DNA from 3 places in the Acetanaerobacterium sp. MSJ-12 genome. Region 2 is predicted to be linked to each of the others. Evidence: predicted binding sites of a transcription regulator. Region 2 holds the regulator's gene; each other region holds the start of a gene.
What was found. Region 2 encodes HrcA, which represses chaperone genes, less so after heat shock. Its sites were predicted from a motif close to TGTTAGCACTCNNNNNNNNNGAGTGCTAACA; they were not measured.

Region 1: the regulator HrcA is predicted to act here: its motif matches at 2,307-2,337, upstream of KQI11_RS08765 (co-chaperone GroES).
Region 3: the regulator HrcA is predicted to act here: its motif matches at 3,752-3,782, upstream of htpG (molecular chaperone HtpG).

The regions. Positions count from the first base shown of each region.
Region 1 is NZ_JAHLPK010000006.1:196,022-206,254, reverse strand. Features, by position in the region: gene groL (chaperonin GroEL) at 290-1,918, opposite strand; gene KQI11_RS08765 (co-chaperone GroES) at 1,986-2,270, opposite strand; gene KQI11_RS08760 (calcium-translocating P-type ATPase, PMCA-type) at 2,710-5,370, opposite strand; gene KQI11_RS08755 (TetR/AcrR family transcriptional regulator) at 6,534-7,202, shown strand; gene KQI11_RS08750 (MFS transporter) at 7,328-8,566, shown strand; gene KQI11_RS08745 (flavodoxin family protein) at 8,630-9,256, opposite strand; gene clpB (ATP-dependent chaperone ClpB) at 9,444-10,233, opposite strand, start outside.
Region 2 is NZ_JAHLPK010000002.1:65,929-76,161, reverse strand. Features, by position in the region: gene KQI11_RS02395 (NCS2 family permease) at 1-707, opposite strand, end outside; purine riboswitch at 834-931, opposite strand; gene dnaJ (molecular chaperone DnaJ) at 2,234-3,391, opposite strand; gene dnaK (molecular chaperone DnaK) at 3,553-5,400, opposite strand; gene grpE (nucleotide exchange factor GrpE) at 5,480-6,136, opposite strand; gene hrcA (heat-inducible transcriptional repressor HrcA) at 6,114-7,136, opposite strand; gene KQI11_RS02370 (hypothetical protein) at 7,410-7,733, opposite strand; gene KQI11_RS02365 (helix-turn-helix domain-containing protein) at 7,852-8,064, shown strand; gene KQI11_RS02360 (arsenate reductase family protein) at 8,576-8,929, shown strand; gene KQI11_RS02355 (hypothetical protein) at 8,945-9,490, shown strand; gene hemW (radical SAM family heme chaperone HemW) at 9,546-10,233, opposite strand, start outside.
Region 3 is NZ_JAHLPK010000005.1:78,299-88,531, reverse strand. Features, by position in the region: gene KQI11_RS07190 (DUF2238 domain-containing protein) at 1-565, shown strand, start outside; gene KQI11_RS07185 (VOC family protein) at 752-1,138, opposite strand; gene KQI11_RS07180 (pyridoxamine 5'-phosphate oxidase family protein) at 1,135-1,602, opposite strand; gene htpG (molecular chaperone HtpG) at 1,823-3,730, opposite strand; gene KQI11_RS07170 (LITAF-like zinc ribbon domain-containing protein) at 3,934-4,179, shown strand; gene KQI11_RS07165 (DUF6514 family protein) at 5,456-5,665, opposite strand; gene KQI11_RS07160 (ATP-binding protein) at 5,797-7,167, opposite strand; gene KQI11_RS07155 (sporulation initiation factor Spo0A C-terminal domain-containing protein) at 7,705-8,517, opposite strand; gene KQI11_RS07150 (sporulation initiation factor Spo0A C-terminal domain-containing protein) at 9,603-10,233, opposite strand, start outside.

The sequences.
Region 1 (10,233 bases), on a different contig from region 2:
GCCCTTACAAGGGGGCCGAGTTCAACATCTGGCAGGATGCCGAGGGCGCTCACTTCGCCTTCGATTTAGACGCGCCGGTGGCCATGTTCGGCCTGGATATGACCCACCCGGCCTGCGCCCACTGACTGTCCCCCCGCGCATGAAAAAAGCCGCGGCTGAAAGCACGGGAAAAAAGTTGCCTGCCAATTATTTTTCCGCGCACAAAAAAGAGCCCCCACCCGGTCTCCCGGGCAGGGGCTCTTTTGCGTGTGATGCTCTGTTTTTCAGAAGGAGTTTTTCGCGCGGATGCTTACATCATCCCGCCCATGGGGGGCTGGGCCATACCGGCGGCGGGGTTCTCCTCTTTCTGGTCGGCGACCAGGCTCTCGGTGGTCAGGACCATGGCGGCGACGGAAGCGGCGTTCTGCAGGGCGCTGCGGGTCACCTTGGTGGGGTCGACGATGCCGCTCTCCAGCATCTCGACGTACTGGTCGCTGTAGGCGTCGTAGCCGTAGCCCATCTTGCGGGAGCGCTTGATCTTGTCGACCACGACCGAACCCTCGACGCCGGCGTTGGCGGCGATCTGGCGAACCGGCTCTTCCAGGGCCTTCAGGACGATGTTGGCGCCGGTCTTCTCGTCGCCGGTGCAGCTGGCGGCCACCTTGGCCACCGCGCCCACGGCGTTGAGGTAGGCGGTGCCGCCGCCGGCGACAATGCCCTCGGCCACAGCGGCCTTGGTGGCGGACAGGGCGTCCTCGATGCGCAGCTTGCGCTCTTTCATCTCCACCTCGGTGGCGGCGCCCACCTTGATGACGGCCACGCCGCCGGACAGTTTGCCCAGCCGCTCCTCCATGTGCTCCTTCTCAAAGTCGGAGGTGGAGGCGGCGATCTCGTTTTTGATCTGGGCGATGCGCTCGTCGATGGCCTCTTTGGCGCCGGCCCCGTCGACGATGATGGTGTTCTCTTTGGTGACCTTCACCTGCTTGGCGTTGCCCAGCTGCAGGACGGTGGTGTCTTTGAGCTCCAGGCCCAGCTCGCTGGAGATGACCTCGCCGCCGGTGAGGATGGCGATGTCGCGGAGCATCTCCTTGCGGCGGTCGCCGAAGCCGGGGGCCTTGACGGCCACGCAGTTGAAGGTGCCGCGCAGCTTGTTGACCAGGATGGTGGTCAGGGCCTCGCCCTCGATGTCCTCGGCGATGATCAGCAGCTTTTTGCCGGCCTGAACGATCTGCTCCAGCAGGGGCAGCAGGTCCTGGATGCTGGAAATCTTCTTGTCGGTAATCAGGATGTAGGGGTCGTCGAGGACGGCCTCCATCTTGTCGGTGTCGGTGACCATGTAGGGGGAGATGTAGCCGCGGTCAAACTGCATGCCCTCGACCACTTCGGAGTAGGTCTCGGCGGTCTTGGACTCCTCGATGGTGATGACCCCGTCGGCGGAGACCTTCTCCATGGTCTCGGCAATCAGCTTGCCGACGGCCTCGTCCCCGGCGGAGACAGAGGCGACCCGGGCGATGTCCTGGGAGCCGTTGACCTCTTTGGCGTTGGTGACGATGAAGTCCACCGCGGCGTCGACGGCCTTCTGCATCCCCTTGCGGATGATCATGGGGTTGGCGCCGGCGGCCACGTTCTTCATCCCCTCGCGGACCAGGGCCTGGGCCAGGACGGTGGCGGTGGTGGTGCCGTCGCCAGCGGCGTCGTTGGTCTTGGTGGCGACCTCTTTCACCAGCTGTGCGCCCATGTTCTCAAAGGGGTCGTCCAGCTCGATTTCCTTGGCGATGGTCACGCCGTCGTTGGTGATGAGGGGGGAGCCGAACTTTTTGTCCAGCACCACGTTGCGGCCCTTGGGGCCCAGGGTGACCTTGACGGTGTCGGCCAGCTGATCGATGCCGGCCTGCAGGGACTGTCTGGCTTCCTCGCCGAATTTGATCTCTTTTGCCATGTTGCCTTACTCCTTTATCAGTTGTAGTGATGTGTAAGCGGTTGTCTGCGGGCGGTCTGGGCCGGTCTTACTCGACGATGGCCAGGATGTCGCTTTGCCGCAGCAGGGTGAATTCCTCGCCTTCCACCTTGACCTCGGTGCCGGCGTATTTGCTGGCGATCACCTTGTCGCCCACCTTCAAGGTCATGACGACCTCGTTGCCGTCCACCATGCCGCCGGGGCCCACGGCCACCACTTCGGCCACCTGGGGTTTCTCCTTCGCGGCGTCGGGGAGAATGATGCCGCTGGCGGTCTTCTCTTCCGCCTCGAGCAGTTTAATCAGAACGCGGTCAGCCAAGGGTTTGATGGTCATACTGAATTCCTCCTATATTATAGTTTTGTAACATTGGATTGGCAGTCTATATACCCGAGTGCTAAATATCATTGTAATCACTTTCCCGCAAAAATCAAGGGGTATTTCCGGAAAATCAGTTAAAGTCAAAAGAATTTACATTTTATACAAATTTAAAGGCCAGTTTTTTCCCTCCATGTGCATTTTTGGGCCGACTTTGGCTGTAAAACAGCACTTCCCCGCTTTTCAGTTTAGGGGCTTGAACCTCTTTCCATACCTGTTGAGCACGTCAAATTGCCCTTTCGACACAAAAAACAGTCCCGCGAGAGAAAAATTTTCTCCCGCGAGACTGTTTTGTAGCCATTTTCTGCGACAGAGTGCGATTTTGTCTTCTCCGATTCTGCGGCGCGCCGCCCGCCGCAGAGAGCATTGCCTTAAAAAAGGCTGTTTTTTAGCTGTCTCAAATGTCGGGGATGATCCCCTTTTTGCGCAGGGCCGTCTTGCGCAGCAGGTCCACCGGCAGCACCAGGGTGGAGATGAGGAGCACCGTCGCCAGTTCCCGCAGGGTGAGCCCCGCCACCCGGAAGAGGCTGCCGCCAAAGTAGATGAGCAGCAGCTGCACCCCCGCCACCGCCGCCATGATGACCACGAAAGCCCGGTTGCCCCCCAGGTTGGCAAACAGGTTGACCCGCGGGGTGCGGGCGTTGAAGCTGTTGAGGATGCCGGTGAAGATGAAGAGGGCGAAGAAGGCGGTCATGAAGTACTGCTCCCCCAGTTCAATGCGGAAGAGGTGTTTGAAGAGATCCACCTTCAAAAAGGCCACACAGAGGCTCACGGTGAACACCCCCATGCAGACGATCTGGTGGACCATGGAGCGGGTGAGCACCGGTTCGTCCCGCCGCTTGGGGGGCTCTTCCATGTACTCTTCCAGCGGGGGCTCGCCGGCAAAGGCCAGCCCGGCCAGGGTGTCCATGATGATGTTGATCCAGAGCATCTGCATCACCGTCACCGGGGTGTCGATGCCGATGAAGGGGCCGATGACCGAGACCCCCACGGCGCAGAGGTTCATGGTCAGCTGAAAGACGATGAATTTGCGGATGGACTTGAAGATGGTGCGCCCGTAGAGGATGGCTCGGGTGATGGACTGGAAGTTGTCGTCCAAAATCACGATGTCTCCGGCCTCTTTGGCCACCTCGGTGCCGCTGCCCATGGCAAAGCCCACATCGGCCTTTTTCAGGGCCGGGGCGTCGTTGATGCCGTCGCCGGTCATCCCCGCCACCAGCCCCAGCTCCTGGGCGGCCTTGACCAGGCGGCTCTTGTCCTGGGGCAGGGCCCGGGCCACCACCCGGATGCCGGGCAGGGCGTCTTTGAGCTGGCTGTCGCTCATGGCGGCCAACTCCCCGCTCTCGAGGATGGCGCCGGGGGCGGCCTCCCGCAGAAGGCCTACGTCCCGGGCGATGGCGGCGGCGGTGTCCCGGTTGTCGCCGGTGATCATCACCACCTGCACCCCCGCCGCCTGGGCCTGGCGCACCGCTTGCTTGGCCTGGGGGCGCACCTCGTCGCGGATGCCCACCAATCCGATGAGGGTCAGGTCGGAAAAGCGACCGCCGCCCTCCCCCACCGGGACGGCGCTCTGGCAGAGCACCAGCACCCGCACCGCCTGGGCGGTCAGCTCTTTCCAGCGCAATTTGAGCAGCTTGAGGGAGTCCAGGGGCCGGGCCCGCCCCTCCCCGTCCACGTACTTGGTGCAGCTCTCCAGCAGTTTCTCCGGCGCGCCCTTGACGAAGGTGCGCCCGTCCTCCAGCGTCACGGCGGCGTATTTGTTGGCCGAGTCAAAGGGCACCCGCCGGGCCACCTGCACCTCGCCCTTGGTGCTCTGGGGCAGGGCGAAGGCCAGCAGCGCCCGGTCGGTGGCATTGCCCCCCAGCGGGCCCTGGGGGCTGATGACCGCCTGGTTGTTGTAGCGGCAGCAGTCCTCCACCTGCCGCCATAGCCCCTTTTGCCCCCGCAGGGTGGCGGCGGTCTTGTACTCCCTGCCGTCCCCGGCCAGGAAGTGGGTCACCTCCAACCGTCCCCGGGTGAGGGTGCCGGTCTTGTCGGTGAAGAGGATGTTCAGGCTACCGGAAGTCTCGATCCCCACCAGCTTGCGCACCAGCACGTGGTCTTTGAGCATCCGCCGCATGTTGGAGGAGAGGACCACTGTGATCATCATGGGCAGCCCCTCAGGCACCGCCACCACCACCACGGTGATGGCCAGGGTCACGGCGTGCAGAATGTGTTCGAGCACCAGCGAGGGCTGGGCGAAGAGGGCCGAGATGGCCGCCGGGTCAAAGTGGTTGGAGAGGAAGAAGGCGTTGAAGAGGTCGGCGACGGCCACCAGGGCGGCGGCGCAGTAGCCCAGCCGGGAGAGGATCTTGGCCAGCCCCCCCAGCCGCAGTCGCAGGGGGCTCTCCCGGGTTTCCTCCTGCATCTCCCGGGCCATGCCGCCATAGAAGGTCTTGTCCCCCACGGCCAGCACCTCCATGGCCCCCTCGCCCGAGCAGACCACGCTCCCCCGAAAGAGCCAGTTGGGAGCGGCCAGGTCGGCCTTTCCCGCCTCTCCAGCGGCGGGCTTTTTCTCCACCTCGGCGCTCTCGCCGTTGAGGGCGGACTGGTCCAGGTGGAGACTGCCCTCCACCATCACCCCGTCGGCGGGCACCCGCTCCCCCGCCTGCAGCAGCACCACGTCCCCCACCACCACCTCGTCGATGGGGACCGAGGCGGCCATCCCCGCCCGGCGGACCCGGCACTGGATGCTGGCCGCGTCCTGTTGCAGCTTGATGAAGGCCGACTCGCTGCCGTACTCGCTGAGGGTGGAGACAAAGGTGGCCAAAAAGATGGCCACCGCGATCCCCACCGTCTCGAACCAGTCGAAGTCGCGGAACAAAAAGACGATGTTGATGGCCAGCGCGCAGAGCAGCACCTTGATGATGGGGTCGCCGAAGCTGGCCAGGAACTGCTTGAAAAACCCGCTGCGCTCCCCCTGGGTGAGGGCGTTGGAGCCGTATCGCTGGCGGGCCTGCTCCACCTGGATCGGGTTGAGCCCCCGGCGGTAGTAGAGCGATGGCGCCATAGAAGTCATGTCGCATTCCTCCCTGTGAACATTCCTGCATTTTTGGGGACGGGACTTGTCCCTTCTCTCCACTCTATGCAGCCCGGGGCGGGGAATATGCTCGTCCGCTCCAGGCCTGTCCCCCTGTATCGGGATGAGCCGGCCTGTAGCGCGGAAAAGGGGGAGAAATTGGGGTGCCGCGCTCGGCACTCCCCGACAAGCGCCCCTCCGACGGCGGAAGGGGGGGCAGCAGGCGGGCCGCGTCGCCTGTCCCCCTGCCGGCTTTGGCCGCACGCCAAGAGGGAGGTTGCTGGGGGCCCCCGCCACCAGGCGGGCCCTGCTTGACGGGGGCCCAGCACACGGCGAGGCAGCAGAGGGACGCTCACCAGGAGGACCTCTACCACTGGTCGAGCCCTGCTCGCTGGGGTCCGGCACAGGGCGGGGCGGTGGCGAGACGCTCACCTAGAGGGGTTCTGCTACTAAGGCGGATCCTGCTCGCTGGAACTCGGCATAGGGCAGGATGGTGGGGGACGCTCATCGGGAGGACCTCTATCAATAGACAGGCCTTGCTTGACGGGATCCGGCGCGCGGTGGGGCGGCAGGTGAACGCTCGCCTGGAGGGATTTTGCTACTAGGCGGGCCCTGCTCGACAGGCCCCAGCGCGCGGTGGGGCGGCGAAGGGCGCTCATCGAAAGGGCCTCTGTCACCAAACGGGTCCTCCTCGCTGGAACTCGACATACGGCAAGACAGTGGGGGACGCTCATCGGGAGAATCTCTGCCACTGATTGAGCCCTGCTTGTCGGGGCCCGGCACACGATGGGCACGCCAAAGCGCCAGCCGCCGGACCACACCGCCATGGAGGCGGTGGCGACGCGCCGACAGCCCACCCCCGGCTGGGGACAGGGACCCAAAGGATCGGAGGTTGCCCTCCCGCCTTCACCGGAGGTCAGGACTGCCATTTTGCAGCTGCCCTTGGCCGGGCGCGCAGGCAGCCGAGCCCCTTGGGCCTCGGTCGAAGGCAAAGCTCTGAGGGGCCTTCGCCACCAGTTGACCCCGCTCCTGGACTGTGGCGCACAGCGGCCGCCGGCGGGGGGTGGCTGCGACAAAATTGCAAAAAGCAGTCCCGCCCCCTTGACGGGGCGGGGCATCTGCTGTAGGATAGATACCAACGGTATGTATGTGAGGTGAGAGGGATGGCGAGGAACAAGCACCCGGAGGAGACAGTGGAGAAGATCCTCGCGGTGGCCCGGCGGCTGTTTGCCCAAAAGGGGTATGAAAACACCTCGATCCAGGACATCGTCGACCAGCTGGGCGGGCTCTCCAAGGGGGCCATCTACCACCACTTTGGCTCCAAAGAGGACATCTTTGACGCCGTCTGCCGCCAGCTGGGGGAGGAAAACACCGCCCTCTACGCCGCCATCCGCGACGACCCGGGGCGAAACGGCCGGGAAAAGCTCAAGGCCATGCTCGAGACGGCCTGCCAAAACCAGAACGACCACGACTTTGTCTCGATGGTGGCGCAGACGGTGCTCGACCCCCGCTTTCTGCGCACCCAGTTCGACGAGGTCATCTCCACTGTGGCCCCCCACTACGTGCAGCCGGTCATCGAGGAGGGGCTGCGCGATGGCTCGCTGCCCCGGGCCATCCACCCCAAAGAGCTGGCCCAGGCCATCTCGCTGCTGCTCAACCTCTGGGCCAACCCCTTTTTCGTCCCCGCCACCGGGGAGGAGATGCAAAACCGCGCCCAGGTGCTCCGCCGCCTCTTTGAGGGGGTGGGATTGGACATCATCGACGACGAGATGGAGGCGACCTTCTTTCGCCACACCGCCCGGCACCTCTCCGGCGAAGAGGACCGCCCCTAGTGCCCGCCCTGTCCCCTCGTTCCCCCGCCGACCTGTCAAAAAACTGCTCCCCCTGCGGAGCAGCTCTTTTTTGACAATATACATACCGTCGGTCGGTATCTATATTTACAAATCAGGAGGTATCCATGAACACCACGACCAAAGCCAAACTCTTCCGCCACGATTTCACCCTGGTGGCGATCGGCCAGATCGTCTCCCTCTTCGGCAACGCCATCCTCCGCTTCGCCCTCCCCCTCTACCTGCTGCGCCAAACCGGTTCGGCGGCCCTCTTCGGGCTGGTGAGCGCCTGCTCCTTCCTGCCGATGATCGCCCTCTCCTTTCTCGGCGGGGTGCTGGCCGACCGGGTCAACAAGCGCAACATCATGGTGGCGCTGGACTTTTTCACCGCCCTGCTGGTGGTCTCGGTCTACCTGGGGCTGGGGCGGCTGCCCCTGGTCCCCCTCGTCCTGGTGGCGCTGATGCTCCTCTACGGCATCAGCGGCACCTACCAGCCCGCCGTGCAGGCCAGCATCCCCGCCCTGGTGGAGGGGGAGCAAGTCCTGCGGGGCGGGGCGGTCATCAACCAGATCTCCTCCCTCTCGGGGCTGCTGGGCCCCATCGTGGGGGGAATGCTCTTCGGCGCCTTCGGCATCTTCCCCATCCTGGAGATCAGCGCCGCCTGCTTTTTTGCCTCGGCGGTGATGGAGCTCTTTATCCGCATCCCCTTCGCCCCCCGGGAAAAGGGGCCGGGGGCCCTGTCGATCGTCCGCGCCGATCTGCGCGACAGCACCCGCTACATCCGCCGGGAAAAGCCTCTTCTGGCCAAGGTCATCCTGCTGGTGGCCGCCATCAACCTGGTGATGACCTCGGTGATGACGGTGGGCCTGCCGGTGGTCGTGGTGGACACCCTGGGGATGAGCGACCGGATGCTGGGGCTCTTTCAGGGCATCGGGGCCCTGGGCGGGCTCTGCGGCGGGCTCTTTGTCGCCGCGGCGGGCAGCCGCCTCACCCTGCGCCACTCCCCCCGGCTGCTCCTCCTCTGCAGCGCCTTTGCCGGGGGGCTGGCCCTGCCGCTGTTGCTGGGTCTCTCCCCCGCCGCCGGCTTCTGGCTCATCACCGCCTTCAGCTTCTTCATCATGGCCCTGGCCACCGTCTTCAGCGTGCAGATGATGGCCGCCGTTCAACTGGAGACCCCGCCCCAGCTGGTGGGCAAGGTCATCGCCCTGATGATCGCCCTCTCCATGTGCGCCCAGCCCCTGGGGCAGGCCATCTACGGCGCCCTCTTCGAGCAGTTCCCCGCCGGGGGCGGGGTCATCCTCCTGGCGGCGGCCATCCTCTCCGCCGGGCTCTCCCTCCTCTCCCGCCGCATCTTTGCCGACGCCTAGGCCGCCCTGCGCACAAAAAAGAAGGCACACCCTCTCGGGTGTGCCTTCTCGCCGGTTTAGTACCTAGCGGATGAAGTTGGTGCGCAGCGGCGCTTCGGGGGCCGGCGGGTTGACGCCCGCGGCCTTCCCCGCCTCGATGCAGCGCAGCAGCCAGGCCATGTTCCGGCCCAGGGTGCGCATGATCTGCAGCCCCTCCAGGTCCTGGCGGACCTCCTCCGGGGTGTTGCCGTGCACCATGTTCCAGTACTGGGAGGAGACCACCGGCATCTTGGCGATGGTGAAATACTTGTTGAGCGCGTCCAGCGAGGCGGTGGTCCCCGCCCGGCGGGCCGAGGCCACGGCCGCCCCCGGCTTGTAGGCGAAGGCGGCGCTGCCGGCGTAAAAGGCCCGGTCCAGCACCGAAAGGATCCGCCCGCTGGGGTGGGCGTAGTAGACCGGGGTGCCAAAGACAAAGCCGTCGGCCCCCTCGGCCTTTTCGATGAGCCGGTTGACCACGTCGCTGTCAAAGACACAGCGGCGCTCCATCTTCCGGCAGCCGCCACAGCCGATGCAGTCGCGCACCGGGTCGGCCCCCAGCTGCAAGATCTCGGTCTCCACCTGCTCCTCTTCCAGGGCGGCGGCCACCTCCGACAGGGCGGTAAAGGTGCACCCGTTTTTATTGGAACTCCCGTTGACCAGCAAAACTCTCATCAGGCTGCTCTCCCTTCTCACTGTGGGCGGCCCCGCCCGGGGCGGGCCGCCTGTCCTCACGTCTCTCTGTGCTTTAGTATAGCACGGCCGCCCTCTTTTTTCCAAACGGTTTTTCAGCGGCGGCAAAGGGGCCCGGCAGCGGCGCTCTCGCACCCGCTGCCGGGCCCCCTTTCTGTCTGTCGAAAAATCAGAGCGCCTGCAACTCGCCCTTGGGCTCGGCGGTCAGCTGGTGGCCGTCATAGTCCACCACAATAGCGGTGCGGGGCGCCAACTCGGCGCGGATGATCAGCCGGGCAATCAGGGTCTCCACCTTGCTCTGGATGAAGCGCTTGAGGGGTCTGGCACCGTAGACCGGGTCGTACCCCTGGGCCACCACATACTCCTTGGCGGCGGCGGTCAGCTCCACCGACAGCTGCTTGTCGGCCAACCGGCGGCGCAGGTCTGCGATCTGCAGCTCCACAATGCCGGATATCTCCTCCCTGGTGAGGGGTTTGTAGAAGACGATTTCGTCCAGCCGGTTGAGGAATTCGGGCCGGAACTGGCGGCGCAGCAGCCCGCTGACCTCCTCCTTGGCGCCCTCGGAAATCTGCCCGTCGGGGCCGATCCCCTCCAGAATGGCGCCGGAACCCAGGTTGGAGGTGAGGATGATAATGGTGTTCTTAAAGTCCACCGTCCGCCCCTGGGAGTCGGTGATCCGCCCGTCGTCGAGCACCTGCAAGAGGATGTTGAAGACGTCGGGGTGGGCCTTCTCCACCTCGTCAAAGAGGATGACGCTGTAGGGGTGGCGGCGCACCTGCTCGGTCAGCTGGCCCCCCTCCTCGTAGCCCACATAACCCGGAGGCGCGCCGATGAGGCGGGAGACGGCGAACTTCTCCATGTACTCGGTCATGTCGATGCGCACCATGCTGCGCTCGTCGTCGAAGAGGGCCTGCGCCAGGGCCTTGGCCAGCTCGGTCTTGCCCACGCCGGTGGGCCCC
Region 2 (10,233 bases):
TGGCTGAAATCGGGCAGCTTGAAGAGCTGGGTGGGGAGGGTGGTGACCCCAAAGGGGATGCCCAGCAGGGTGGTGGCGACGATGCCGATGAGGATGGCGCCCTTGACCTTGAAGGCGGTGAGGGCGGCGATGATCAGCAGCCCCACCACCGCCAGGATGACCGAGGGGGAACGAAAATCGCCCAGCCCGATGCCCCCTTCAAACACCCCGATGCCGGTGTTTTTGAAGCCCAGGTAGGCGATGAAAAAGCCGATGGCCGAGCCGATGGCCAGCTTGATGTTTTTGGGGATCATCCGCACGATCAAGTCGCGGATGCCAAAGACCGACAGCCCTAGGAAGATGAGGCCCGAGACCAGGATGACCGCCATGATCTGCCCAAAGGAGATGCTGCCCGACTGGAGCAGCGCCCCCAGCATGAAGTTGCTGCCCATGCCGGTGGAGAGGGCGAAGGGCATGTTGGCATAGAGCCCCATCAGCAAAGTAATGAGGCCGCTGATCACCGCACAGGTGACCACGACGGCCTCTTTGGATACAGAAATTCCGTTGATGTCGACAATGGCCGGCACCGCGCCAAATCCCACAATGGCGCTGGGCTGCACCACCAGTACGTATGCCATGGTCATAAAGGTGGTGAGTCCGGCGATGATCTCGGTCTTGACCGAGGTCTTCCGCTCGCGCAGGCCGAAAAATTTCGACAGCTGTCCCATAGTTTTCCTCCTCTTTTCGCGTTTCGGGTTGTTGTTTTGGTTTCTGCAGCTTTTTTGTCGGCAGTCACTAAATGGACAACTCACAACACGCACGCGGCCGGCGGAGGCGGAGAGACAGCTCCGCCCGGCCGGTGAGAAGTTAGCCATAGTACTTCATTTACGGTGAAGTGTAGAAACTACCCGCCATATCCGGGTATTATATAGCAACCAGCGACACCCCGAGTATACCCCACCCCCTCCCCCAAAAGCAAGGGGAGGGCGCGCCGAAAGTGCGCGGCAAAAACAGGGCGAAATTTGTTCTTTCATACAAACTTTTGCATCTTCTCTTTTGCATCTCTCCAAAAATTCATGCAGAGTGTTGAAAAACCGATCAGCCCTCCGCCGCCCTTTTGTGGGGTCATCCACTTTGCGCGCATCCCCCATGTTGGATAAAAAAGAGGCGATTTTTAGATAAAAACGGTTCGCTAAGTTCCCTGGCAGGGCCCTTTTCGCAGGGAGGGGGGATCGCCGCTGCTGGGAGACAGATGCGCCCTTTCCTCGCCCTCTCTCGGCCCCCGCCGACATATCCCCTTATCCGCGAAAATGGTCCCCCTTCCAGCTGACGCCTTTTCCCTCTCGGGCAACCGCACACCGCAGGGAAAAACAGGGAAAATGGCAGATGGCAAAGAGCAAAGGGCGCGGACAGTGCAGGCGGTGAGGGGCGAGCGGGAAAAGGGCGGAGAAGCAGTTGCGCCGCCACTCTGCCCCCGCTGTGCCCGGGCCAGCACAGCCATCTCTCCCGAAAAACCTGCCCCTCCCCTAGCCATCGGTTTCTTTTCTCCACCCCGTCAGTCGTGCAGCGCAGGGCAAAGCAGGGCAAGGTATGGCAAGGCGGGGTAGGGGGCAAGACAAACGGTGGCGAAAAGGAGCGCAACTGAGGAAAGGCGGCCGCGCTGTCAGCCTGTTCCCCACCATATGCAGCCAGAACACTCCTCCTTTGGGGTAAGCCTCATCTTCCATCCTCCCCGGGAAACGCTCTCCCCCCTTGCCGCCGGGCAGTTGTGCAGCCCAGGGCAAGACCAGGGGCAAGGCGGGCGATGGACTGCGGGGAGGGCGACTGCGCTATTTCTCTGGCCCGCTGCACCCGCCCGGTAGCCCACCTTTTGGGGGGGCCTATCCACCCCATCAGCGAACTTCCCTCCTCCCCCACCAGCTGATCACGTATCGCAAGACAAGGCGGAACAGGAGACCAGGTCAGCGTCGGGAGGGCCAGAGAGGGCAACCGCGCTGTCACTCCGTCTCCGCCGCTCCCAACCAACGCACCTCCTTTCTCGAAAGACCTGTCCTCCTTTGGCCATCTCCTCCCCCCTTCGCCCATCGGGCTGCCACATCATGCGGGACAAAATGGGGCGGGGGCAAGGCAAATCGCGAAGGTGAAAGGGAGCAGGAAAGCCCGGGGGGCACACCCACCGCCCGCGCCGCCCGGGGAGAAGGGTGACAAAAAAGTAGGGCCCCGGCCAAATGGCCGGGGCCCTGTGCAGAGACCTCTACTTCCAGAGGTCTTTGATGCGCTCGAGAAAGCTCTTTTGCTTTTCGTAGTTTTGCTCGATGGAGAGGGATTGCTCGAACTCCTCCAGCTCCCGCTTCTGCTCGCGGTTGAGGCGCTTGGGCACCTCGATGGTGACCTTGACGTACTGGTCGCCCTTGCCGCGCCCATTGAGGTACTGGATGCCCTTGCCCTTGAGGCGAAAGGTGGTGCCGGGCTGGGTGCCCTCGGGGATCTGGTACTTGACCTTGCCGTGCACCGTGGGGACCACCACCTCGCCGCCCATGACGGCAGTGTAGTAGCTGATGGGCACGTCGCACCAGACATCGAATCCCCGCCGCTCAAACAGGGGGTCGGGGCGGACCGAGACCACCACGATCACGTCGCCGCTGGGACCGCCGTTGTACCCGGCGTCCCCGTAGCCCCGCATGGCAATGGTCTGGTCGTCGTCGATGCCGGCGGGGATCTTCACCTCCACCTTGCGGGTGACGGTCTTGCGGCCGCTCCCGTGGCACTTGGAGCAGGGGTTCTCGATGATCTGGCCGGTGCCGCCGCAGCGGGAGCAGGGCCGGGTGGACTGGATGACCCCAAAGGGGGTGCGCTGGCCCACCGTCACCTGGCCGGTGCCGCCGCAGTCGGGGCAGGTCTTGGGGGTGGTTCCCTTGGCCGCACCGGTGCCGCCGCACTCGTCACAGGCTTCCTGTTTCTGCACCTCGACGGTCTTGGTGCAGCCGTGGGCGGCCTCGAAGAAGTCCAGCACCACGTTGATGTGGCTGTCCCCGCCCCGGCGGGGGGCGTTGGGGTTCTGCCGGCGACCGCGACCGCCGCCGAATCCGCCCCCGAAAAAGCTCTCGAAGATGTCGCCCAGGTCGTCAAACCCGCCGAACCCGCCGCTGTAGGCCCCGCCAGCGCCGCCGGCGCCGTAGTTGGGGTCCACCCCGGCATGGCCGAACTGGTCGTACCGCTGCCGCTTGGCAGAGTCGCTGAGCACCTCGTAGGCCTCGTTGACCTCTTTGAAGTGGGCCTCGGCCTCCTTGTCGCCGGGGTTGAGATCGGGGTGATATTTTTTCGCCAGCTTGCGGTAGGCCTTTTTCAGCTCGTCGTCGCTGGCGCTCTTGGAGACGCCCAAGACCTCGTAGTAATCGCGTTTATCTGCCAATGGATACCACCTGTTTCCTTTTTAAAGTAGCGGGGGAAGGGGGCGCTTTTGCCGTACCAGTATAGCACAGACCCGGCGCAGCGTCCACCGCACCCCTGCCGCCAAACAGGCCGACTGCTCTGCTCGTCGGCCTGTGACTCGCTGCTTTGGGGCGCAGCAACTTATTTCTTGTCGTCGTCCACCTCGGTGAAGTCGGCGTCGACCACCCCGTCGTCGCCGGGGGCGGACTGGGCGCCGGCAGCGCCGGCATCCGCGCCGGCGGCCTGCTGCTGGGCGGCGGCCTCTTTGTAGACGCGCTCGGAGACCTCGTAGAACTTCTTCTGCAGCTCTTCGGTCTTCTGCTTCATCTCGTCCACGTTGCCGCCGGAGATGGCACTCTTGAGGGCGGTGAGCTTCTCCTCCAGGGCGGATTTCTCCTCGCTCTGCAGCTTGTCGCCCAGGTCGGCCATGCTCTTTTCGGTCTGGTAGACCATCTGGTCGGCGCTGTTTTTCACGTCGATCTCCTCGCGGCGCTTCTTGTCCTGCTCGGCAAAGGCCTCGGCGTCCTTCACGGCCTTGTCGATGTCGTCCTTGGACATGTTGGTGGAGGAGGTGATGGTGATGTTCTGCTCTTTGCCGGTGCCCAGGTCCTTGGCGTAGACGTGGACGATGCCGTTGGCGTCGATGTCAAAGGTGACCTCGATCTGGGGCACCCCTCTGGGGGCGGGGGCGATGCCGTCCAGGTGGAAGCGGCCCAGGGTCTTGTTGTCGGCCGCCATCTCCCGCTCGCCCTGCAGCACGTGGACCTCGACCGAGGTCTGGTTGTCGGCCGCAGTGGAGAAGATCTGGGATTTCTTGGTGGGGATGGTGGTGTTTCTCTCGATGATCTTGGTGGAGACGCCGCCCATGGTCTCAATGCCCAGGGAGAGGGGGGTGACGTCCAGCAGGAGGATGCCCTCCACGTCGCCGCCGAGCACGCCGCCCTGGATGGCGGCGCCGATGGCCACGCACTCGTCGGGGTTGATGCCCTTGAAGGGGTCTTTGCCGATGAAGTTCTTGACCGCTTCCTGCACGGCGGGGATCCGGGAGGAGCCGCCCACCATCAGCACCTTGTGCAGTTCGCTGGCGGAGAGGCCGGAGTCCTTGAGGGCCTGGCGGACCGGGGCCATGGTGGCCTCCACCAAGTCGGCGGTCAGCTCGTTGAACTTGGCGCGGGTGAGGGTCATATCCAGGTGTTTGGGGCCGGTGGCATCAGCGGTGATGAAGGGCAGGTTGATGCTGGCCTGGGCCATGCCCGACAGCTCGATCTTGGCCTTCTCGGCGGCCTCTTTGAGGCGCTGCATGGCCATTTTGTCCGAGGAGAGGTCGATGCCGCTGTCCTTCTTGAACTCGCTGACCAGGTAGCCGATGATCCGGTCGTCGAAGTCGTCGCCGCCCAGCTTGTTGTTGCCGGCGGTGGCCAGCACCTCCTGCACCCCGTCGCCCATCTCGATGATGGAGACGTCGAAGGTGCCGCCGCCCAGGTCGTAGACCATGACCTTCTGGTCGTCCTCCTTGTCCACCCCGTAGGAGAGGGCGGCCGCGGTGGGCTCGTTGATGATCCGCTTCACGTCCAGTCCGGCGATGCGGCCGGCGTCCTTGGTGGCCTGGCGCTGGGCGTCGGTGAAGTAGGCGGGCACGGTGATGACCGCCTCGGTGACGGTAGTGCCCAGGTAGGCCTCCGCGTCGGCTTTCAGCTTCTGCAGGATCATGGCCGAGATCTCCTGGGGGGTGTAGTTCTTGCCGTCGATGGCCACGTGGTAGTCGCTGCCCATGTGGCGCTTGACGCTCATCACGGTGCGCTCGGGGTTGGTGATGGCCTGGCGCTTGGCCACCTGGCCCACCATCCGCTCGCCGTCTTTGGTGAAGGCCACCACCGAGGGGGTGGTGCGGGCGCCTTCGGCGTTGGCGATGACGACCGGCTCGCCGCCCTCCATGACCGCCACGCAAGAGTTGGTTGTACCCAAGTCAATGCCGATGATTTTTCCCATTGTCGTTTCCTCCTATTTCAATCCGTCGATCTGTACTGTATGGTTGTGAGGGGCGGCTGCCCGCCCCGGGATATTTCGTCTAGTTGGCCACCTTGACCATGGCGTAGCGGATGACCCGCTCCCCCAGCAGATAGCCCTTTTGGAAGACCTCCACCACCTGGCTCTCGCCCAGGGTCTCGTCCTCCACGTGCATCACCGCGTTGTGCAGCTGGGCGTCAAAGGACTCGCCCACCGGGTTGATTTCCGAGACACCCATCTTCTCCAGCACCTCGCGGAACTGTTTGAGGGTCATCTCCACCCCGGTCTTGAGGTCGCTGTCCTCCTGGCAGGCGTCCACCGCCCGCTCGAGATTGTCCAGCACCACCACCATCTGGGAGAGGGCGGAGGCCACCCCGTCGGTGAACATCCCCTCCTTCTCCTTGGTGGAGCGCTTGCGGAAGTTGTCGTACTCGGCGCGCAGGCGCAGCAGCCGGTCGTTTAGGTCGCTGTTCTCCTGGCGGCAGCCGGCCAGCTGCTCCTCCAGGGCCTCTACCTCTTTGTTCTTCTTGGGCTTTTTGGACTTTTTCTCAGCCGCCTTCTCCTCTTTTTCGGGGGCGGCGGGGGCCTTCTCCTCCGCCGGGGCGGTCTGTTCAGCTTCGGTCTGGGCCGTCTTCTTTTCCGGTTCCACCTGCAAGCTCCTCTCTATTGTTATTGGGTCGGGAGGGGGAGACCCCTCACCCGTCCCCGTCGGTTCCATTTAAGATCCTGCCCAGCAGGTCGGTAAAATAGGCCAGGTGGGGAATGATCCTGGTGTAGTCCAGGTGCCGGGGGCCGATGATCCCCAGCACGCCGGTGTGCTCGTCCCCGAAGAGGTAGCCGGTACTCACCAAGGTGGTGCCCGCCAGCTCCTGGTCCAGGTCGTCGCCCAGCAGCACCGCCACGTTCCCCCCCTCTTTGGGGGCGGCCCGCAGCAGGGTGTCGGTCTCCTTGAGCAGCTCGAGAAAGGCGTTGTAGCCGTGCTCCGGCGCGGCGTAGCGCAGGAGGTTCGACTGCCCCTCCAGGTGCACCTTGGCCCGGCAGAGCTCGGCGCACATCCGGCAGATGAGCTGCACTGCGGGGGCCAGACAGAGGTAGTCGCCCCCCAGTTCCCGCTGCAGGAAGTCGTCCCGCAGCAGCGCCACCTCGTGCAGCGGCCGGTGGAGGAGGTTTTTGCGGCAGAAGCCCGAGAGCTTCTCCAGCTGCCGCTCCCCCGCCGGCAGCCCCAGCTGGCAGACCTGGTTGAGCACCAACCCGGTGTTGGTGAGGGCCACCAGCGCCAGCGTCTGGGGGGTGAGGGCCACCACCTCCAACTTTTCCATCGACAGGTCGGAGAGCTGGGGGGAGGTGGCGAGGACGGCGTAGTTTGTCATGTAGGCCAGAAGGGAACTGGCCCGGGTCAGGAGGATGTCCGGATCCCTGACCCCCTGGCGGAGGAAGCGGGCGATCTCCCGCTGTTTCTCCACCGGCAGCTCCCGCCGCAGCATCAGGTGATTGATGTAGTAGCGGTAGCCCTGGGCGGTGGGGATGCGCCCAGCAGAGGTGTGGGGCTGTTTGACACAGCCGAGGGCCTCTAGCCGGGCCATCTCGCTGCGGATGGTGGCGCTGGAAAAGGCGTCGCCCGCCAACTTGGCGATGGCCCCGCTGGAGACCGGCTCCCCGGTCTCGGAGTAGAGGTCGCAGATGGCCTGAAGCACAAATCCCTGTCTCGGCGTCAACATCGTCCCGCCCCCTTTCCGGCGGCCGCGGCACCCGTTTAGGGGGGACAAATGCCGAAGCAGCGCCGTTTTTGCGTTTAGCAGTCGAACCTCTCGACTGCCAACACATACAGTCTACCCCCAAAGTCAATAAAAGTCAAGAACTGAAATAAATATTTACATATTGGCAACAGTTTTCCCGGCGCCCCCCTCTAAGGGGGCATTTCTGCACAAAAAAAGAGGGGCCACTGGGGCCCCCCTCTCAAGGGGTGCGCTCCGCCTGCGCGGCGGGGGATGTTAGAGAGGCGGGGAGGCGCCTCCCCTGCCCGGGCCGTCCCCACCGGGGCGGCCTTCGGGGGAGATGGGGTGCTGGGCGCGGCGGATGTCGTGCAGGATCTGCACCCCTTCGGCCACCGCATAGAGGAGGAAGACCCCCACCAGGGCGCCGCAGAAACTGTCCAAAAAGACGGCGAAGCGGGCGGTGAAGGGCACCGGCGGGCCGCCCGATGAGAGGCTGGCCCCGTCGGCAACGGCCAGGAGAAAGCTCCAGACCGCGTCGAGATAGGCGAAGTTGCGCACGATCTTGGCCGCCAGATTCTCGTCCCTTCTCTCCTCTTTCACGAATATCACCGCCTTTTCTACCCATTCTAGTAAATATATGTACTAAAGTCAATAGTAAATATTTTTACTATGCTAAAATGCTGCCAGTTCAACACCAAACGAGAGGGGACGACTCACCATGGTGCCCTACCAGCAGCGGCTGCGGGATCTGCGGGAGGATCACGACAAGACCCAGGCGGAGATCGCCGCCGTACTGGGCACCTCGCAGACCATGTACGCCCGCTATGAGCGGGGGGCCAACGAGATGCCGGTGCGCCACGTCATCGCCCTCTGCCGCTACTACGGCGTCAGCGCCGACTATCTCCTGGGGCTCACGGGAGAGGAGCGGTGATCCCCCCTCCCCCCTCGGCCGCCGCTGTGGTATAATGGCCACAAGGCGGCTGTGCTGCCGAGGATGGCCCGGCAGAGGCGCAAATGCTCCCCGCCCCCTGGCCAAATGCCACTGCGCCCGCGACGCCGGCGGTATGGCAGCCGCAGGGCAGTTGTGATGCCAGGGCGGCCCGCCAGATGTGCGGATACCCTCTGTCCCACGGCCAAATGCCGCCGCGCAGTCACGATGTCGGGGCGGCCCGGCAGATGTACAGATGCCCTCTGCCCCACGGCCAAATGCCGCTGCGCCTGTGGCAATGTCGGCCGTGGGGCGGTTGCGATACCGCGGCGGCCCGGCCGGCGCAGACGACCCCTGTCCCATTCCCCCGCCCTTGGTCCTCTGCCTGCGGCGAGGCGACATCTGCCCCGCTGCTGCAGCGCGCCGGAAGGGGAGAGTCGCGCACCGGTTCTTTTTTACCAAATACAAACGGCGCCCCGGCCTGTCGCCGGGGCGGATGGGAGGCAATTTGTCAATGAACGCACTGCTGATCTGGTACCCCAAATGTTCCACCTGTCAAAAGGCCAAGGCCTGGCTCGACGAGCACGGCGTGGCCTGCGAGACCCGCCACATCGTGGAGGAGACCCCCACCGCGGCCGAACTGGCCGATTGGCACGCCCGCAGCGGCCTGCCCCTGAAGCGGTTTTTCAACACCAGCGGTTTGGTCTACAAAAACGAGCACATCAAGGACCGTCTGCCCGGGATGAGCGAGGAGGAGCAGTACGCCCTGTTGGCCCAAAACGGCATGCTCATCAAGCGCCCGCTGCTGCTTTTGGGGGACCGGGTGCTGGTGGGCTTTCGCCCCGCCGAGTGGGAGGCCGCCCTTTAGAAAGGAGCACCTGTGATGCCTGATTTTTCTGCCTCGGCGGCCCTCTGGCCGACGATTTTTACCGTTTTGCTGGCCCTGGCCGACTGTTTTCTGGGCTTCAAGCTGAGCAAGTTCTGGATTTCCCTGGCGGGCTTTGTCCTGGGCGCGGCCCTGGGGGGCTGGCTCGCCTCCCTCCTCTCCATCGAGGGGTGGCTCCTGCTCCTCCCCATCCTGCTGCTGGGGGTGGTCGGGGCCCTGCTGGCCTACCGCGTCTACCGGGGCGGGGTATTTCTGCTCTGCTTTCTGACCGCCTTTGTCGGCATCTACGCCCTGATCCCCATCCCCTGGGCCGGGGCCCTGGCCGGCTGTGCCGCCGGGCTGTTGGCGGGGGCCCTCTCCCTCAAACTGCTGCGGCCCGCCCTCATCCTCTCCACCGGCATCGGCGGCGGGCTCTGCGCGGGGGCGGGCCTCCTCCCCCTGTTGGGGCTGAAAAATCCCCTCTGGGGGCTGTTGGCAGGGGTCGCCCTGGCAATTGCCGGGGTCGCCGTCCAATTTCACACCACCAGCGAGGAGGAGGGCTGACCCCTCCTCCATCGCGCCGCAAGAGCGGCCCGGCCAACTGGCCGGGCCGCTCTTTTCAGCCGTACAAAATTTCAGCGATAAGGGGGGTGGAGACCAGAAACCCCTTGGGTGTCAGCTGGATGACCGGGCCGTCGATGTGCAGCAGCCCTGGCTTTTCAAAGGGGCGGGCCCGCTCCAACAGCCCGTCCGGCAGCCCCGCGCAGCCGGTGTCCAGCCCGGCGGCGGTGCGCAGCCGCAGCATGGCGTACTCCTCCCAGTCGGGCGTTCCCTCCCGCTGGAGCTGCTCCAGCCCCCCGCCCACAAAGGCCGCCCGGTCGGCCGGGTAGAAAAAGCGGGCGCCCCCCAACAGGGAGTGGGCCGCCGGGCCGATGCCAAGGTATTCCTCCAGGCTCCAGTACTTCTCGTTGTGGCGGCAGGCAAAGCCGGGCAGGGCAAAATTCGACACCTCGTACTGGCCGTAGCCCAGGGCGGAGAGGCGGGCCACACAGCTCTCGTACAGGTCGGCGGCGGTGTCGTCGTCGGGCAGCCGCAGCGCCTCCCCCATCTCCCCAAAGGGGGTGCCGGCCTCCACCTTTAAGATGTAGGCCGAGAGGTGCTGGGGCGCCGCCCGGCGGACAAAGTCCTCCATCCCTTCCAGACTCTCCTCGCTCTGGCCGGGCAGGCCCAGCATAAAATCCAGCGAGAGGTTGGCAAACCCCGCCTCCCGGGCGGCCTCTACACAGGCCATGGCCTCGGCGGCGGTG
Region 3 (10,233 bases), on a different contig from region 2:
GCTGCTGGGGCTGCCACTGCTCCTGCTGCCCACCCTCGTCTTTCGCATCTTCCGGCTCAAGACCTGCCACCAGCTCAACTTCTGGGTCTACCTGTTCATCTTTTTGGCCCACACCATCGGCATCACCATCACCCACTACAACATCCCCTACTACGACAAGGCCATGCACACCCTGTCGGGGGTGTTCGTCGCCTTTCTCGCCCTCTGCTGCTTCTACTTTTTCAAGCCCGGGCGGGAAATCGACCGAAAGGACGGGCCGCTGTGCTGTCTCTTCGTCTTCGCAGTGAGCATGGCGGTGGCGGGCCTGTGGGAGATCGGCGAGTACACCGTCAGCTGCATCGACGGCTCCGACCCGCAGCTTGTTCTCAGCACCGGGGTGGGCGACACCATGCAGGACATGATCGTCTGCATGGTCGGCACCCTGCTCTTTGTGGGGGTGTTGGCCCACCGGTACCTGCGCCGCGACGACCGCCGTTCCGGCCCCTTGATGGGGGCTTTCGACACCTTTTATCAGTACAACCTGGCCCCCCGTCGGGCGGCCGGTCAAGGGGGTGAAAAAGAATGAGAAAGGGACTTTCAGTGGTGGCCTTTGTGCTGGGCATCTGCACCGCCCTGTGCGGCATCGGCGTCACCGTGTTGGGCGCCGTCGGCATGGGGAGCCGCAGAAGATAGGGCAACACCGCAGGAGAGCGGGCGGGGACCGAATGCAGTTTCGGTCCCCGCCCGCTCTCTCTTTTGCAGGGGGCTTCTCTTACACAAACAGGCACCAGCGAACGCCGTAGCGGTCGATGAGGTCGGCCATCAGGGGGCTGTACTCGCAGGGCCCCAGGGGGATGAGGAGGGTCGCCCCCTCCCGCAGGGTGTTGTAGGCCCTTGTGACCCGCTCCTCCCCGCCCTCGCCGTAGTCGAGGCAAAACTGCATCACATTGCCGGTGACGGCCTCCTCCCCCGCAATGGCATAGGCGGAATTGCGCTCCGCCACCGCCAACACCTGGCCCTCAAAGGCCAGTTCCGAGTGGTAATAGGTGCCGTCCCCGTTTTGATAGCTGCTGATCAGCTCCGCATCAAAGGCCCGCTGGTAAAAGGGCACGGCCTCGTCGCTCCCCTTGACATACACCTGCATCATTGTGCGCTTCATCTCTCCGATCCCCTCTCTTTGGCCGCCCGAGCGGCCGCAAAATCAATGTCGTAGCGGGTCCCATGGCTCATCAGCACCCCGCTGTCCAGCCGGATGCACAGGATACAGCTGTTGGGGTCGCCCTCGTCCAGGTGCCCGTTTTGGTACCAGTCCGCAAAGACACGGCGCAGCCGGGCGGCCAGCGCCGCATTCTCCCCCCCGCCCAGCCAGCCCAGGTTTTCCCCCCTGCCGCGGGCGGTGAACCACTGGCCGCAGACGGCAACGGCGGGGTCTCTCTCGATTTGGCGCACCTTGCCGGAGAGGGCGTGGGTAATCACATAAAAGGCCCCGTCCTCGTAATAGGCGTTGACCAGCCGCACCGCGGGGCCCCCCTCCCCCACCGTCGCCAGGGAGAGGACGGTGTCCCGCCCAAAGCGGTCCTCCATCACCTCTCGGGCCGCCTGGGGAAAATGATCGGCCATCATCCCTCTCCCCCCTCTCTGCGGGCCCCCTTGCGGGCTGTCCTTGTGGGGTGGAGCACACGATCTCCCCGCAAGAGCACACAATGCACGACACAACCGCCCCGCTTCACAGGCCCCGCCCCCTTCTCTTTTGGCCCATGGTAACACAAAGGCGGCGGGAAAGCAATTGGCCGGGCAGGCCCTGTGGGCGCTGTCCGGCCAATCGGCTCTCTTCTATTATAAGTTACAGCAGTTCGCAGACCAAATCGGTGTAGGCGGTGGGGTTTTCCACCGGGAACCCGGCAATCAGGGAGGCCTGCTCGTAGAGCAGCAGCGCCAGCTTTTCGGCGCGCTCCCGGTCGCCCTTGTAGGCCGCCTCCAACTTGGCGAAGACGGGGTGGCTGGCCCCCAGCTCCAGCACCCGCTGGGCCTTGGGCGCCTCGTCCATCTTCATCTGGGCGAAGTACTTCTCCATCTCCAGGGTGACGCCGCCCTCGCTGGTGAGGCTCACCGGGTGGCTGCCCAGTTTGGGGGAGATGCGCACGTCGCTGACCTTGTCCTTGAGCGCCTCTTTGAGGAAGTCCAGAAGCTCGCCGTGGGCCTTGGTCTCCTCCTCGGCGGCCTTCTTCTCCTCCTCGCTGACGGTGTCGGCGTCGCTGACGCTCTTGAGCTCGTGCCCGTCCTGCTCGTGGAGGATCTGCATCACAAACTCGTCCACCTCGTCGGTGAGGTAGAGCACCTCCCACCCCTTGTTCCGCACATACTCGGTCTGGGGCAGGTTGGCGGCCTTCTCCACCGAGTCGGCGCAGGCGTAGTAGATGTGCTCCTGCCCCTCCTTCATCCGGGAGACGTACTCTTTGAGGGTGACCGGCTTGCCCTCGGTGGAGGAGTAGAACAGCAGCAGGTCGGCCAGCAGGTCCTTGTGGGCGCCGTACTCGCCCACCACCCCGTATTTGAGTTGCAGGCCGAACTGGGCGAAGAAGGCCTCGTACTTCTCCCGGTCCTCCTCCATCAGCTTGGACAGCTCCCGCTTGATCTTCTTCTCCAAGCTCTGGGCAATGGTGCGCACCTGGCGGTCCTGTTGCAGCATTTCCCGGGAAATGTTCAGCGAGATGTCCTGGCTGTCCACCACCCCCTGCACAAAGCGGAAGTGCTCGGGCAGCAAGTCGGCGCACTTCTCCATGATGAGCACCCCGCTGGAATAGAGTTGCAGCCCCTTCTCATAGTCGGCCGAATAGTAGTTGTAGGGGGTGCGGGCGGGGATAAAGAGCAGCGCCTCGTAGGAGGCGGTCAGCCCCTCGGCGCTGACGCGGATGCTCTTGAGCGGGTCCTGGTAGTCGCCGAACTTCTCCTTGTAGAAGTTGGCGTAGTCCTCCTCGCCGACCTCGCCCTTGGGCTTGTGCCAGATGGGGACCATGCTGTTGAGGGTCTCGTCCTCCTCGTAGCTCTCGTAGGCCGGGGCCTGGTCGTCGGCCTCCTCCCCCTCGGGCTTTTCCACCGGGCGGGTCTTGTGGCAGAGCATCTTGATGGGCCAGCGGATGTAGTCGGAGTACTTTTTCACCAGCTGGCGCAGGCGGTACTCCTCCAAAAACTCGCCGAACTGCTCGTCCTCGGTGTCGGGCTTCAGGTGCATGATGACGTCGGTGCCGGGGGCGGAGCGCTCACACTCGACAATGGTGTAGCCGTCGGCGCCGGAGGACTGCCACTTGTAGCCGGTCTCCTCGCCGTAGGCGCGGGAGATGACGGTGACCTTGTCGCTGACGATAAAGGCCGAGTAGAAGCCCACGCCGAACTGGCCGATGATGTCGGTGTCGTCGGCCCCCTCCTGCCCCGCGATGTCCTGCTTGAACTGCAGCGAGCCGCTGCGGGCGATGGTGCCCAGGTTTTCCTCCAGGGACTTTTTGTCCATGCCGACGCCGTTGTCGGACACGGTGAGGGTGCGCCCCTCCCTGTCGGGGGTGATGCGGATCTCAAAATCCCCCCGGGAGAGGCCGACCCCCTCGTCGGTCAGGCTGCGGTAGCACAGCTTGTCGATCGCGTCGGACGCGTTGGAGACGAGCTCCCGCAGAAAGATTTCCCGGTTGGAGTAGATGGAGTGGATCATCAAGTCGAGGAGCCGTTTGGACTCGGCCTTAAACTGTTTTTTTGCCATGGTCTCAATCACCTCTCGCAAAATTAGCACTCCTTGCACACGAGTGCTAAAAACAGGATAGCGCACAACCGCCGGCAAATCAATGTACAAATTGTGAACATTTTCGCGGAGGGGGCAAAACGCGGCCGCCGCCCTTGCATTTTCTCCGGCGCTGTGCTAGTGTGAAGGCACCCGGTCGAGGGCGCAGGGCCGCCGGGAGGACGATGAAGAAGGAGGGAGCCATCGTGTACTGTCCCCGCTGTGGGAGCGAGCGCGTCACCGTGCAAGCCGTCAACCACACCACCATCAAGAACCGGGGGTGCATCGGCTGGTTTTTCTGGATTTTGCTGGCCATCTGCACCTTTGGACTGATCCTCATCATCCCCGCGGTGACCAACCAAAAAGTCAAAAATACAGTGCACACCGAGGCGGTCTGCCAAAACTGCGGCAACCGCTGGTTCGTGCGATAGAGAGAGCAAGAGGCCCGGGAGGGGGGATTCCCCCTTTCCGGGCCTCTTTTTTAGGCAGGGGGAGCAGGCCCCCCTCCCCCGTTCGGGCAGGGAGAGCAGACCCCTCTTCCCCCGTTCGGGCAGGGGGGCTTTTTCCGCCGAGCGCCCGGCGCCAGCACAGCTGCCTCTTCTCCCCCGACCGAGCGGGGGTCGGCTTTTCCCCCGCCCACTGCACGCGCGAAGAGGAGGAGCGAGAGCGGGCCGGAAGCAGGCCGCCTTGCCGAGGGCCTTTGCGGCCGGATACTCTCTATCGTTCTCTTCCTCTGTCCCCATCTCCGCCCGAACAGGCACTCGTTCTCTCCCTGCCGCTCATAATGCAATTTCGCCCCCTTCCGGCAAAGCAGGCCGCCTTGCCGAGGGCGTTTCATCCGCGCCCTTTTCCACCCATCCCCCCCCCCTTGTAGGGGACTGGATGGAAAAAAAGGGGGGCAAACAGGAGAAGCGAACAGGGCCAGTTTTCCTCTTCTGCGCCAGCTGTCAAAAGAGGGCGGCTCCAGGCAGGGCAAAGGCAAACAAATCGGAAGGCCAGCGATCCCTTGGGCCGCCCCCCACACACTCCTTTTTCTCCCCTCACAGTGGGAATGCTGACTTTGGGCGGCGTGGGCGGGGCGCTGCTGCCACACTCCTTTTTTCCCTCACAGTGGGAATGGACAGGGAGAAAAGAGGGAGAGGGCACAGGCGCACAAACAGCTCCAGTGGGGGAAATACGGGGCCGGGAGGGCCGTTGCGCGCCTCTCCCGGTTTTTTTGTGGGGGGAAACAGGGCAGAATATGGACGGTGTGCTCCCCCCTCTTTTCCCTGTCCGAACAGGGGCGGCTTTTCCCCTCGCCTTTCACACGGCGCAAAACGTCGCCCCTTGACGCTTGCCAGCGGGTGGGGACACCGGCATCCCCCCCCCTCTCCCCCCGCGGGAAAACGGACAGCAAAAAGCAGGGCGCACGCGGTGACAAGGGGCGGGAAAAGAGAGGGACAGGCCACGCCGGCGGGCGCGGGAAAAGGGGATGGCGCAGGCGCGCAAACAGCTGCCGCAGGGGAAAAGAAAGACCCGGTAGAGGGCATACGCGCCTCCCCCGGGTCTTCGCTTTTCACAGGTCGAACAGCCCCGACAGAAATGGAAAAACAGGCGGGCCTGCGCTCCTCTCCCCCGCCGCGGGGCCGCGCGGTGGGGGGACAAAGTGGGGAACTCTCTCCTTTTCACGCCCTTTTGGCGCGTTTTCCAATAAAAAAAGCCCCTTTACTAGAGGGGCAAACCATAGAAGTCCTCCACGATGTCGCGCAGGTGGCATTCGCTTACATCCAGGCGGTTGCACTGTTCGGCCAACGCCTCGACCTTTTGACGCTCGAGGGAAATATCGCGGATCTCCACTGTCTGTCCTGTCAGGCCGTAGGTGGCGCGGGTGATGCCCTCTATACAAATTTCCGTCTGGTTTACCGTGTAGATCTTCATATCGCTTGCACTTCCTCTTTGTTTTTGTGGGGCGGGGTGTCTATCCCCTTCCCCCTGGTTGTCATTGGCCGCCCGGTCTTCGCCGAAGGGCGGGCCGTTGGGCCAAGATGCGCCCGGGTGGCAAGACGCGTCTACTTGATCGCCAGAACCGCTCCACCCCTGCTCTTTTTCTGAAAACGCTTTTTCGGAAGGGTGACCCGAACGCACTTGGTGAACTCCGGGTCGCCCTCCAACTTTTCCACGCGGAAGTCACCGCCGTAGTCGTCAAGGAGCTTGAGCGTATCCGCCAGACCAAATCCATGGTCTTTGCCCTTGGTGGTGTTGCCGTACTCTCCCAGGGCCGCCAGGATGTGCGGCGGAAAATCCGGGCCGTTGTCGTAGATGCAGATTTCATAGTCCCCATACTCGTTGAGACCGAGGTAGACCTCTACCGCGCCGTGACCGTTGGCGGCAGCGGCAGCCGCGCGGATGGCATTTCTCGAGAGGTCGCCCACCAGGCGGACCACCTCGCGCAACTTCATAAACCGCAGCAGGGGCTCGACTGTCGTAAAGACGACGACCCGATAAAAGACGTGGTCTTTGGCAGCCATTGCCGCATGCGTTTGCAGGGTGTTGTTGAGGGTTGAGCTGCCGGTTTCCGGTGGCACATAGCCGTTGATGAGCCTGTCGCGGATCTCTTCGGCCCGCTCGCCGGCCAGCTGCAATATCTCGGTCTCATCGGGCGCAAAGCTCTCGGCGAGTTCGGTGTCGTACTCGCTGAGCGCCATCCTCATTTTGACAAAGCTGACACTGATGGCCGGGAGAATCTCCTTTTCTTGATGGTCTCTGTGCACAGCTTCGCGGCGCTCTAGCTCCTTGTTGATTTCGTTTTCTCTAACTTCAGTCATTCTAATTGCTGCAATTATCACAACAAGAGCAGAGTAGCCAACAATAATAACCTCTGCATACTCGGCTAAAATACTGTGGTCAATTTTTACAATAGCAATCATCGAAAATAAAGTAATACAAATTCCCGAAGAAATTAGGTTAAAACGTTTTGAAAAGTGCTTTGCAGTAGTTCTATTGGTAGACTTCGGAAAAGAAAATTTTAGAACTACACCAAATGCAATAAGTCTAAGAACAATCGCGCAAATAGCTATAAATTCTTTGTTATATCCCGATTGGATGAAAAATAAGCTAAGCATTATTGCATCACTTGCGAGAGCACTGATAACAGTAGAAATAGCATATAAACTTAAAATGCAAAATATCGATGTAATAACTGTCTGATGCTTTGTTCGAGAATGATAAATACTGATGATTGCTACAAAGGCTAACCCCACCAAAGGTGATAATGTGAAATCGCCAATTAAAGCTACTGCCGCTGTTGATAATAGAGAAACGAAGATAGTTTCAATAATTTTCCTGCGCCTGGTTATAGGTATCTTTTCTAGTTCGTAGTACAGCAAGTTTGTCTGTGCGAAAATGGTGACAAATTTAATCGCTAGAATGAATTTCAGCATGATTTCTTTCTCCTCTTTCAAAATTATATAGGGGCATCATCATGCCTATCATAGCGAAAACTTATGAGAAAAAGGGGATTGATTCATCCCCTTTTCCCCCACTCGCACCGACTATTAGTGCCACCACTTGATCCAGTCCAGGAACGCTTCCAACCAGCTCACAGTCACGCCCTCCCTTCTTCCGTTGTCGCTTGGAGACTCTCCACGCGCAATCTATCACGGTTAGAAGGGCGCCAACTTCGATATAGGTCGGCCGGATATGTCGTCTCATGTCGATATGTGACGAAACCAAAATGAGCGAAAAGCGGGAAATGGCTTGATTGTAAACTTTTTGTTAATTGCTCCTCGACGCACTTTTTGTCGAAAGATTCTCTGTTGGCAGACGTGATTTTATAACCTGAAACGAGTATTTGCTTGAAAGCAAATACAAGGGGCTGTGGAGAGAGACAACTCCCTCCGCAGCCCCTTGTGGGTATTAAGCCTCTTTAAAAAGAGATGCTTTTCTGCTGTTTTTTGAACCTGTCCATCTGCGCCCTGTCAGTGGCGCTCTCGCAGCCGGACGACAAACGCATCCAAAAATTGGGCATTTGTCGGAATGGTCCCGTTGGCCTTCACCAAGTGGGGAAAGCGGGCGCTGGTCTGCTCATAGTTGGCGGGCATCCAGGCAATTTTGATGGCGTTGCGAATATTGCGCTCCACACTGCGCCACTTGCAGCCCACCTGCTCGCCCACGTCCGGGTAGAGGTTTTTGGTGAAAAGCTGCTTGTCGTCCCCCTTGTACTTGTAGTGAAAGAGGGTGGCCCAGGCCGTGCACCGGGCGGCCATCAGCCCGCGGCGCAGCCCCATGCACTCCAGCTCGCGAAAAATCTCGTCGAGCAACCGCTCCTCCAGGGACTCCTCCGCCCCTGGGGCGGGCATGGCCGGCAGACTGCCGCCCCGCCGCAGCCGCTGGCCGCGCAGAAAGCTGCCCATCCGCTTGACTGTGCCGATGACCTGCTCGGGGCCATAGTTTTGCAGCCGCTTTTCGTAGATGAAGCCGACGTAGTTTCGCAGATAGGCCTGGGTGCTCTTGTCGGTGACCTTGGTCGTCACCATGACGTAGGGGTTGTGGGGCCGCTCAGGCGCGGCGAGGGCGGGGGCCAGGTCCAGCCCGCTGCCCTCCCCCTCGCTCAACTCCAAGTCCAGTATCACCACGTCAGGGCGGTAGCGGTCATTCCACTTGAGCGCCTCGGCGGCGCTGCCGGTGACCCCCACCAGGTCGATTTCCTCCTGTCCCTTCAGGTATTCGACAAAGGCGTTTTGCTCCTCGACCTCGTCCTCCACGATCATAAGCCTCGTCTTTTTCTCCATCGTTTCCTCTCTCCGTTTCTTGTTTTCCTCTCTTGCAGCGCCCCGCAGGGCGGGTTTGCAACCTGTGTGTCCCTTCTCCTCTTTGCCGCAAACGGGGGGCGGGGGGCGCGCCTATCCTGCCCCCTGTCCGCGGTATCCAGCCGGTATGCGGGGTGGGATGGGCAGCCCTGTCGGCCCAGCGGCGTCCACGGGAACAGAGCCGATACCCCCTTTTCCCCAACAATATCGCCCTTGCCCACAGACAGCGGCTATTCTCTCCCCGTGCACTCATAGATATGGTCTGTGGGGTGGCGGATAAAGGGGTTTCCAACCGGGGGCGGGGGGCTCCCTTCCAGTCCCCCACCCCTCCGCAGGCGGCCTGTTTCCCGCGCGTTCGCGGGGGTCAAACCGTCTATGGAGCGGCAATAGGGGCTCCCCGACAAAGGGGGGGACGGGGGCCCTCCAGCGGGGAAGGGGCGGCACGGCCCCATTCGTCTAGAGCAGCCGCGTGCTGTCCTTCTCCCGAGAAAAGGGCAGGCGGATAAAGCCCTCCCTCCTCCCAATCAAAATCCATCTCCCCCTTCTCCGCACCGCAGTTGGCCTTCTCCCCCAAAAATAGCCTGTGGGGCAGCAAACGAAGACTCCCTGACCAAGAAGGAGAGGACGGGGGCTCCCCCCTCCCTGCAAGGGCAATTTCTTTGCCCCTGGGAAGGGAGGGGAGGCTTTTCCCCTTTCCCTTCCCGCCCCTCCGCAGGCGACTTGTTTTCCGCGCGTTCGCGGGGGTCAAACCGTCTATGGAGCGGGATGAGGGCCCTCCGGCGGAGAGGGGGCGGCGCAGCCCCCGCTAAAAACAGCCGTGCGCCCCCCTTCTCCCGGGAAAAGGGCAGGCAGATGAAGCTGTCCCTCCTCCCCATCAGAGCCCCGCGGGCGGCCTTCTGCTCTGCGCACACAGGCCGGCACAGAGCATTGTCCCGGCGGGCGGGGAGCAGGCCTTCCCTACCTTTTTCCCGCCCGCCGTTTGCGTCTATATTACCCCCGCCAAGTGGGGGCGCTTGACACCCAGCGAGTGGCAAAGAAGGGCATTTTCTCCACAAAGCGACATTTTTTTACCGCACGTGCTTGCGCCGCATCCGCACCACAAAGGCCTCGATCAGTTCGCCGTTGGTGGGGTAGTCGCCATTCTCGTCGACCAGGCGGGGAAAGCGCTCGTACACCAAATCGAGATTGCGGTTGCTCACGTCCCACACCTTGTGGATGGCGGAGCGGATGTTGCGCTCCACATTTTCCGGCTTGCAGTGCAGCTGCTGCGCCACCATGGGGTAGAGCTCCTTGGTGAGGGAGAGGGGCTCCCCGCTCTCCAACTGGCAGTAGACCGCCCACACCAGGCAGCGGCAGCTCTTCTGCCTCCGGCGAAGGCCCATGTCCTCCATCTCGCAGTTGAGCTCTTCCAGCAGCCGCTTTTGGCGCAGCTCCTTCGCCGACTGGGAAGCGGCGGACTCCCCCGACCGGCCCAGACGGCGGCCCTTGAGAAAGCCGCCCATCCGCTTGACGCCGCGCAGCACCTGGTCGGGGCCGTAGCGGTCGATATTCTTGTCGTAGATAAAGCCGACCCCGGCGTCCCGCAGCATGTCGAGGGTGTGGCGGTTTTCCGTCCGGGTGGTCACCAGGACATAGGGGGAGTAGGACCGGCTCGGGTCGGTGAGAACGGGCGTCAGGTTCAGGCCGTCGCCCTCCTGC